Regions from separate parts of the Streptomyces sp. NBC_00989 genome, predicted to be linked through region 3. Evidence: riboswitches for the same ligand, from Rfam matches in the RefSeq annotation. Region 3 holds a riboswitch; each other region holds the start of a gene.
The links. Region 3 has a riboswitch for cyclic di-AMP ahead of OG714_RS29990 (transglycosylase family protein). Riboswitches for the same ligand answer to the same signal wherever they lie in the genome.
Positions count from the first base shown of each region.

Region 1: linked by a shared signal. The riboswitch ahead of OG714_RS43040 (C40 family peptidase) and the one ahead of OG714_RS29990 (transglycosylase family protein) in region 3 are both predicted to bind cyclic di-AMP.
Region 2: linked by a shared signal. The riboswitch ahead of OG714_RS22040 (transglycosylase SLT domain-containing protein) and the one ahead of OG714_RS29990 (transglycosylase family protein) in region 3 are both predicted to bind cyclic di-AMP.
Region 4: linked by a shared signal. The riboswitch ahead of OG714_RS14755 (M23 family metallopeptidase) and the one ahead of OG714_RS29990 (transglycosylase family protein) in region 3 are both predicted to bind cyclic di-AMP.

Region 1 covers NZ_CP108728.1:9,594,194-9,596,386, reverse strand. The annotation lists gene OG714_RS43050 (ATP-dependent Clp protease proteolytic subunit) at 1-24, shown strand, start outside; gene OG714_RS43045 (hypothetical protein) at 32-340, shown strand; cyclic di-AMP (ydaO/yuaA leader) riboswitch at 713-892, shown strand; gene OG714_RS43040 (C40 family peptidase) at 896-1,369, shown strand; gene OG714_RS43035 (ATP-binding protein) at 1,643-2,101, opposite strand.
Region 2 covers NZ_CP108728.1:5,048,890-5,051,082, reverse strand. The annotation lists gene OG714_RS22045 (HAD family hydrolase) at 1-374, shown strand, start outside; gene OG714_RS22040 (transglycosylase SLT domain-containing protein) at 508-987, opposite strand; cyclic di-AMP (ydaO/yuaA leader) riboswitch at 993-1,194, opposite strand; gene OG714_RS22035 (CocE/NonD family hydrolase) at 1,426-2,193, opposite strand, start outside.
Region 3 covers NZ_CP108728.1:6,732,496-6,734,688, forward strand. The annotation lists gene OG714_RS29985 (transglycosylase family protein) at 1-444, shown strand, start outside; cyclic di-AMP (ydaO/yuaA leader) riboswitch at 638-811, shown strand; gene OG714_RS29990 (transglycosylase family protein) at 821-1,516, shown strand; gene eno (phosphopyruvate hydratase) at 1,850-2,193, shown strand, end outside.
Region 4 covers NZ_CP108728.1:3,442,948-3,445,140, forward strand. The annotation lists gene OG714_RS14750 (GntR family transcriptional regulator) at 1-217, opposite strand, end outside; gene OG714_RS14755 (M23 family metallopeptidase) at 406-1,161, opposite strand; cyclic di-AMP (ydaO/yuaA leader) riboswitch at 1,175-1,334, opposite strand; gene OG714_RS14760 (M16 family metallopeptidase) at 1,550-2,193, opposite strand, start outside.

The DNA.
Region 1 (2,193 bases), 2.9 Mb from region 3:
CTCACCGAGCCGGGCGGGGAGTGAGCCGACGATGCTGCCGCCGGAACTGCCGCCGTTGCCCGCACTGACGCGCGCCGAGGGCGAGTTGATCGACCGTTATCTGGATGTGGCCGACCTGCTCGGCCGTATCAACCCGGCGCACCACGGTGACACGTACCGTGGACTGAGGGCCGCCCAGGCGCTCGTGGCCAAGGCCGCAGAGCTGCGGGACGCGCTGGCGCTGATGCACCAGCGGGGCGAGACCGAACTGCACGCCCCCACCCTCGCGCGGGCGCTGCGCGTGCTGGACGGGGAGCGCCGCACGGCGCGCGTCACCCTCCCCGCACCCTCCGACAGTTGAGGGACGCGGAGCCGTCCCGGGCGGACGCGTCTCGCCGAAGGCGCGTCCGGGACCGAGTCGAAACGGACCAAACGGCGTACCCCCGTTCGGAGTAGACGCCCCTCCTTCGACAAGGCCGTTGGGGTTGCGCAACGCGCGTAGTCCAGGGGGAGCGGTGGGGCGTTCCGGCGCTGGTCCGGGGGCATTTGACCCCCTCGACACCTATTCGAACATCCCGGTGTCCACCCGAACGGGTGAGTGGTGAGTAACCCCACAAATCCCCGATTCCGTTGGGATTTTCAGACATCAATAGGTCAAGATCCCTGTCTGACGACAAGACCCCGCCGCAGCGGCGGGGCGATCCGGGCGGACGCCGAGTCCTGCCGCCACCCGGATGACAGGTCGACAGGATTGCATCGGCAGGAGTGGAGGACCCAAGCACGACGGGTCGCCGGGACGGTCACGCCATGACCGGGTCGAGCAGCCCTTGGGGTGAAGCCGCGTCAGCGGCCGGGCAACTTCGCCAGCCCGAATCCGACAGGTCATCCTTCACAGGCGGCTGACGAAGGGTTGCGCATGACTGCGCTCAATCGTGTCCCGTCGCTGATGGTCAGGGCCGGTACGGCCTCGGCTTTCGCCATCGCCGCTGTTGGCGGTTCCGTCGTGATACCGGGCGTCGCATCCGACGCCGCGGCCGCGACACCCGCGACGAAGGCACTCCAGGTCGCGGCGTCCAAGAAGGGCGCTCCGTACAGGTACGGGGCCACCGGACCGGGCCGCTTCGACTGCTCGGGGCTCACGCTGTACTCGTACAAGAAGGCAGGCAAGAAACTGCCCCGTACGGCGGCCCAGCAGTACAACAAGTCCCACCACATCTCGGCCAAGAGCCGCAAGGCCGGGGACCTCGTCTTCTTCCACTCGGGCTCCAGCGTCTACCACGTCGGCATCTATGCCGGCAAGGGAAAGATCTGGCATGCCCCGAAGACCGGGGACGTGGTGAGGCTGCAGAAGATCTGGACCAAGAGCGTCTGGTACGGCCGGGTCAGCTAGGGCCTGTCCAGCGGATCAGGTCGCAGGAAATCGGCGGTGCGTGATCGGCGCCGGTGAGCGGGGCGTGGTGCGTGCAGCTGCAAGACGGAGGAGGGCGTCAACGCGGAGCGTTGGCAACCGACGACGCGGCAGATGTGCGTGCCACGCCCCGCGTCTGCGACAGGATCCGCCGGACAGGTCCTGGGACCCGTCCGAATGAATCTCCCGAGGGGGTGGCGGCCACCTGACAGGCCGCCACCCCCTCGGGTGTCCAGGGACGTTCACCACGCCGCTCTACGGCTCCTGCTGGCCCCCGGCCGTCACCGGCCGGGCCGGTACCGTCCAGGGCACCTCGATGGAGACCGTCTTGCCGCCCTCCAGGGTGGGCCGGACCTTGAGCTTTCCGCCGCACTCCGCGGTCAGCCAGCGAATGATCACCATGCCCCGGCCGTTGTCCTGCTGGACAGCGGCCGGCAGGCGTTTCGGGAACCGGGGATGGCTGTCGGTGACCCCGATGCGCAGCCGTTCGTCACGCTCCAGCTCGATGTCCACCGTAAAGGTGGGTGACTGCCCGAAGGTGTGCTGTACGGCGTTGGTGGCGAGTTCGGAGACGATGAGGCGGATGGTGTCGGCGACCTCCGTGTCCGCCGGAAGGCCCCATTCCACCAGGGTTCCGACCACGTAGGTGCGGGCGGTGGAGACCGAGGCGGGATCGCTCGGCAGAGTGACGGATGCTTCCAGATGGTCTGCCATGGCGCGGTCGTCCCTTTCCCGCGGGACCGGTGTCCGACACGGAGCGGATGGTTCGAGTACGGTCCCGGACTGGTGCTTCTTCGCCAGACTGC
Region 2 (2,193 bases), 1.7 Mb from region 3:
TCTGGTGCGAACCCATCAGCAAGGTGCTGCTCCGTCACCCCGCCCTGGCGGACGACGAGTTGGCGTCCACGGCGCGTTCGGTGGTCGGTTCCCTGGCCTCGGTCACCATGTCGGGCCCCGGCACCGTCGAACTCCAGCCACTCGGCATCACCAAGGCGACGGGCCTGGCCCTGGCCGCCCGCCACTTGGGCCTGACCCCGTCCGACACCATCGCCTTCGGCGACATGCCGAACGACATCCCGATGTTCGACTGGGCAGCGCATGGAGTGGCGATGGCCAACGCTCATCCCGAACTCAAGGCGGTGGCGGACGAGGTGACGTCCTCGAACGAGGACGACGGAATCGCGCTGGTACTTGAAAGACTCTTCAGCTGAGCTATGAATGGCCCCGAAGGGGCGCATTCAGGGGCGCGGGGCTGTGTCTATTTGCGGCTCCGCCGCGCGGGCGCGATCAGCCACGACGGTGCGAGAGCCAACAAACAACCCGTCGTGGCTGATCCAACAGTTTCTAGTAAGCCCCGTAAACGTTGTCGATCGACCCGTACACCGCCGCCGCGTAGTTGCAAGCAGCCGTGATGTTCGCAACCGGGTCGTACGGGTCAAACGAAGTCCCGGCCACGTGATACGCGTTGAACGTCGGGTCGATCACCTGGAGCAGCCCCTTCGACGGCGTACCGGCCGCCGCGTTGGAGTCCCAGTTGTTGATCGCGTACTGGTTGCCGGAGGACTCACGGATCACGTTGCGGTAGATCCCGTTGTACGTCCCCGGAATCCCCTTCTGCGCCATGATCGCGAGCGACTCCCGGATCCACCCGTCAAGGGTGTTGGGGTACCCGGCGAGCGTGGTCGAGGCGGCGGTGGTCGACGTGGTGGCCGCGGACGCGGTGGTCGCACCGACGATCGGCAGGGCGAGTATCGCGGTACCCGTGCCGGCGACGACGAGGCGGCGGACGAGGCGGGCGCGGCGGGACTGAGCGGTTGCAGGCATGACGAGGTTCCTCTCCGTCGCCTGCGAGGTGAGCTGTCGGGTTCGGGCTGGGAGGTGCCCGGCCACGCCCTCGCGGACGTGACTTAACCCCAAGCCGTTCCGGTCGCGACGACCGGTCCGGCGACTTACCTGGTTCCCCCGCTCCTGCCGTGCGAGAAGTTCGTGACTGGGATGCCGGGCGGCGGCAGGATTCGGCGTTCCGCTCGACAGGCCGGGAACGTATGCGAGAGCACATGTCCGGAACAAGTGGCGGAATCACACCTAACCCCTATTGACCTTGGTCTGAGGCGTATGGGGCACTTGATCCTTTGCGCGAGCCAAGGGTCAACTGTCAAATGCCGTAAGGGAAAACGCGGGCAGACCAGGACACAGGTCACGCACAGAAACGCGTGACCCAACTCACGGGAGGATTAAGAACGGCAAATCGGGCATTCAACCTCAACTGGCAGTTCTCGGAATCCTTTTCTCCCATGTCCGGTGAAAGATCACCTCGTCGCCCTCGGTGCAGATGACCTCATTGGAGGTAATAAAGTCCGTTTCGTCGCAAGTAATCTCGGAGCGCGTCCGCACGGTCGTGTCCCACCCCAGCTCCGGCCGGTGCAACCGGATCGACCAGTCGGACCGCGCACGGGCCGACAGCGGATCCGACTCGTCGATCGTGTACGTCTCCAGCGCGTCCTCGGTGAACTCGAGACCGTCCGGGTACACGCGCGTGCCGCCGTACCGGGGGTCCACCTCCAGCCGCCACTCGCCCTTCGCGACATCCCGTACGACCAGCCGCTCGGGGCGCGGTTCGTCCAGCGTGGCCGGGTAGTTGACCCCGAGCGGCTCGGCCTCCTCGGGTTCGTCGAAACGAATACCGGAGGTCAACTCCTGCTCCCGCACCGGGAGTTCGAGCGCGCTCCCCTCCGGGTCCAGCGTGAACCCCGCCGCCGACTCCGGCTGCGGCCAGATCCACGGCCAGTACGCCGACGACACCGCGAGCCGGATGCGGTGCCCGGGCGGGAACGCGTGCCCGATGCCGTTCAGCTCGAAGGTCACGTCCTCGGTGGTGCCCGGCGTCCACGGCACCGCCCGGTCCCGCCCGTGCCGCGCCGACAGGTTCAGCACCCCTCGGGTGACCAGGGTCGAGGCGCCGTCCGGGGCGACATCGCACAGCCGGGCGATCACCTGCCCGCGCGGCACCGCGCAGGTCAGCCGCAGCCG
Region 3 (2,193 bases):
ACCGACAGCCCCTCGCCCGCCGCGACGGACAACTCCGCCAAGTCCGACAAGTCCACCACCCCCTCGAAGGGCAACGACTCGGTCGCCGCCTCCCCGAAGCTCGACGAATCGGACAACTCGGCCCAGGCGGTGGGCAAGTGGAGCCTCGTCGACACCGGCGCGCTCGGTGATTCCGATGACCGGCAGAGCGACCAGCAGGGCGGGCAGCAGAGCACTCAGCAGAGTGCCGGCAAGCACCGCGGGGCCAGCGCCGAGGAAAATGTGTCGCCGCAGACCTATACCGTCCGCGCCGGCGACTCCCTCGCGTCCATCGCCGACTCCCTTGGCTTCGACGGCGGATGGCGTGCGCTCTACGCCGAGAACAAAAAGGTGATAGGCGCCGATCCGACCCAGATCGCCGCCGGTCAGACCTTGGACGTGGGTACGGAAGCGGACGAAAAGTAGCAAGCGAACGGCGGGAGTTCACGTCACGCTTCGAGCTGAATGTCCGGTTTGATCAAAGTGTGGGATGAGTCTCAGAAGCCCTGATCGTCTTTGAAATTCCGCCGATTCCCTGTCTACGGTCAAGGCCGCTCGTCACCACGAGCGTCCGGTTGCCGCAACGCCGAGTCCTGCCAGCGGCCTCCGGGAACATTCGTCGCGTCAAGCGCCGTAGGCAGGAGCGGGGGACCCAAGGTAAGTGCCGGGCCCGGGAGTTGAGAGACGACCGGAACCGGCTTGGGGTTAAGTCGCGCACCGAGAGGTGTGCGGCCGGGCAACTCACACGGCCCGAACCCGACAGCTCACCTCGCAGGCGTCGGTGAGGGGATTGGGATTTTCCATGCTGTTTTCCAGCAAGGGCAAGCACCGCCGTCCGTCCAAGGCCACCCGCGTCGCCACGCTCGCTGGCGTCACCGGTGTCGCGATAGCCGCCCCGCTCATGGCGACCGGCAGCGCCTCCGCCGCCACCGCGTCCGAGTGGGACACGGTCGCCAGCTGCGAGTCCGGCGGCAACTGGTCCATCAACACCGGTAACGGCTACTACGGCGGCCTTCAGTTCTCCGCCTCGACGTGGGCCGCGTACGGCGGCACCGCCTACGCCTCCACCGCGAACCAGGCCTCCAAGTCCCAGCAGATCGCCGTCGCCGAGAAGGTTCTCGCCGCCCAGGGCAAGGGCGCCTGGCCCACCTGTGGCACCGGCCTGTCGGGCGCCGCCTACTCCGGCGGCAGCTCCAGCTCGTCGAGCGGCTCCAGCAGCTCCAGCTCCTCCAAGAGCACCACCGAGCGCTCCACGGGCGACACCACCGCCTCCCGCTCCGCCGAGCGTCCGGCCGCCAAGAAGACCGTCACCACCCCGACCGGCAAGAAGGTCAAGAAGGGTGACGGCGAGTACAAGGTCGTCAAGGGCGACACCCTCAGCGCCATCGCCGAGAAGCACAAGGTGAAGGGCGGCTGGCAGCAGCTGTTCAAGCTGAACAAGGACATCATCGACGACGCCGACTTCATCTTCCCGGGCCAGCAGCTCCACCTGAAGTGACGTCCCAAAACGATGTCCCGAGTGACATATCGGGCTCGTAGCTGAACCACAGCGCCCTCACATCCGTGGTGTCCACCATGGAGACCTCGTGAGGGTCACCCCCGTCCCCCACGGGCTCCCCGCTCCGGTGCGTGTTCCCCCGTACGCACCGGGGCGGGGCTTTTTGTGTCCCCGTGTTCTTCCGCGGGACTCTTTGTTCCGTTCGGAAACAATTTACTCTCGGTTCTGTCCAACAGACGGCCGACCGGATGGCCAATCGCCCCGAGCCGGTTAGGCTCGTCTCGCAGAGCCGCTGCGGTGTTGCCGTAGCCGCGTCAGATCCCCAAGAAGGAGATGCTCGTGCCGTCCATCGACGTCGTCGTAGCCCGGGAAATCCTGGACTCCCGAGGCAACCCCACGGTCGAGGTCGAGGTCGGCCTCGACGACGGCAGCACGGGTCGTGCCGCCGTTCCGTCCGGCGCCTCCACGGGTGCCTTCGAGGCCATCGAGCTGCGTGACGGTGACCCCAACCGCTACGGCGGCAAGGGTGTCGAGAAGGCCGTCCTCGCCGTCATCGAGCAGATCGGCCCGGAGCTCGTCGGCTACGACGCCACCGAGCAGCGCCTGATCGACCAGGCGATGTTCGACCTGGACGCCACCGACAACAAGGGCTCGCTCGGCGCCAACGCCATCCTCGG
Region 4 (2,193 bases), 3.3 Mb from region 3:
CCTGCTCGGTCGGTTCCGCGACGCACGCGCCCGCGTGCCGCCGGGTCACCACGAACCCCTCGGCCTCCAGCGTGCGCAGGGCCTCCCGGACGGGGACGCGCGAGACCCCGTACCGGCGCGCGAGGAGTTCCTCCGTGAGCCGGCTGCCGCGCTCGTAGACACCGGCGACGATGTCGTCCCGGATCGCCGTGCATACCGAGTGCGCCGGAATACGCATGTCCGACCTCCGCCTTAATCCCCGTGAAACGTCGACGATTGACGTGTGTTCCGTGACTCTATTGCAATGAGCGGGAATTTCCGATGGCGGGCCGGAATCCATGGATATTTTTTGGACAGGAGGGCTCCGGAAACGCCGAAAGCCCCGGCCGGGCGGGCCAGGGCTTCGGGAAGTGCGGCGCTGTGTCGTCAGACGTTCACGCCGTGCTTGCGGAGGTAGGCGACGGGGTCTACGTCGGAGCCGTACTCGGCGGTCGTGCGGGCCTCGAAGTGGAGGTGCGGTCCGGTGACGTTGCCGGTCGCCCCGGAGAGGCCGATCTGCTCGCCCGGGGTGACCGTCTGGCCGACGGAGACACCGATGGACGACAGGTGGCCGTACATGGTGTACATGCCGTCGGCCATCTTGATCACGACCTGATTGCCGTACGAGCCTCCCCAGCCGGCCTCGACGACGGTGCCGGAGCCGACCGCGTGCACGGAGGTGCCGGTCGAGGCGTGGAAGTCGATGCCGGTGTGGGCACCGGAGGACCAGAGGGAACCGCCGGTCTTGTAGCCGGTGGAGACGTACGAGCCGGTGACCGGTGCGACGAAGGTGTTGAGCCTCTTGCGCTCGGCGGCGCGGGCGGCGCGTACCTCGGCCTCGCGCTCCGCCTTGGCCTGCGCGGCGGCCTTGGCCCGGGCGGTCTCCTTGGCCAGCGTTTCAGCGGCGGCCTGCTGCTGGGCGACGGCCTGGGCGTCGATCTTCTCGGCCACGGAGTCGCCCATGGCGACGACGGGGGTGAGACCGGTCTGTTCGGGGGCGGGCTCCGCGGCGAACGCCGGGGCGCTCGCGAGGGTGCCGACGACGCCGGTGGTGGTGAGGGCCGCGACACTCGCGACACGAACGGTGGTGCGGTGGGTCCGGCTCGGGCGACGGTGCTTCCCGGTGGCGCGGGTGAACGCCATGGAGTGGCTGGTCCTTTCCTTCCTTCTCGCCTACCGGGTTAGCTGACGGGTTCGGAGCAGGAAGGTCTCCTACGGACCCCCTCGCTGTGCGCGCGGGCGTCCGATTCACCCCAGGGACATGGGTCCCCGGCTCCCCTGGCTCGCGCCGTACGGGGACTCGGCGATGACTGTCCGGTGCCACGAGTGCGGCGCGGTGCCTGACGGACAGCCGGACCGACGCTAAGGGGGGCCACTTTCAATCCCCAAACGGATCACGGGTTTTGTTGCACATGCCACAGGGCAGACAGGCAACCTCTCCCCCAATTCGGACATTAGGGGGGCCCTGATGACTCTTCAGTCACCAGGGCCCCCACACGCGCGTGCCGCCGATCGGCTCCCTGCTTGTCGTCTACTCGGCCGGGACGACGGTCACTTCGCCGATACCGAGAGCCTCGACGGGCTCCTTGATCTGCTCCGCGTCGCCGACCAGGATCGTCACCAGACGGTCCACCGGGAAGGCGTTCACGACCGCCGCGGTGGCCTCCACGGTGCCGGTCGCGGCGAGCTGCTGGTACAGCGTCGCCTGGTAGTCGTCGGGCAGGTGCTGCTCGACCTGGTCGGCCAGCGTGCTGGCCACGGCCGCGGCGGTCTCGTACTTGAGCGGCGCCACCCCGACGAGGTTCTGCACGGCGATGTCCCGCTCGGCGTCGGTGAGTCCGCCCTCGGCGAGCTTGCGCAGCACCGTCCACAGGTCGTCCAGCGCGGGACCGGTGTTCGGGGTGTCCACGGAGCCGCTGATGGCGAGCATCGAGGCACCCGTGCCGTCGGGTGCCGAACGCAGCACCTGGCCGAACGCCCGCACACCGTAGGTGTAGCCCTTCTCCTCGCGCAGGACGCGGTCCAGGCGGGAGGTGAGGGTGCCGCCGAGGCAGTACGTGCCGAGCACCTGGGCGGGCCACACGCGGTCGTGCCGGTCGGCGCCGACGCGGCCGATGAGCAGCTGCGTCTGGACTGCGCCGGGACGGTGCACGATCACGACCCGCCCGGTGTCGT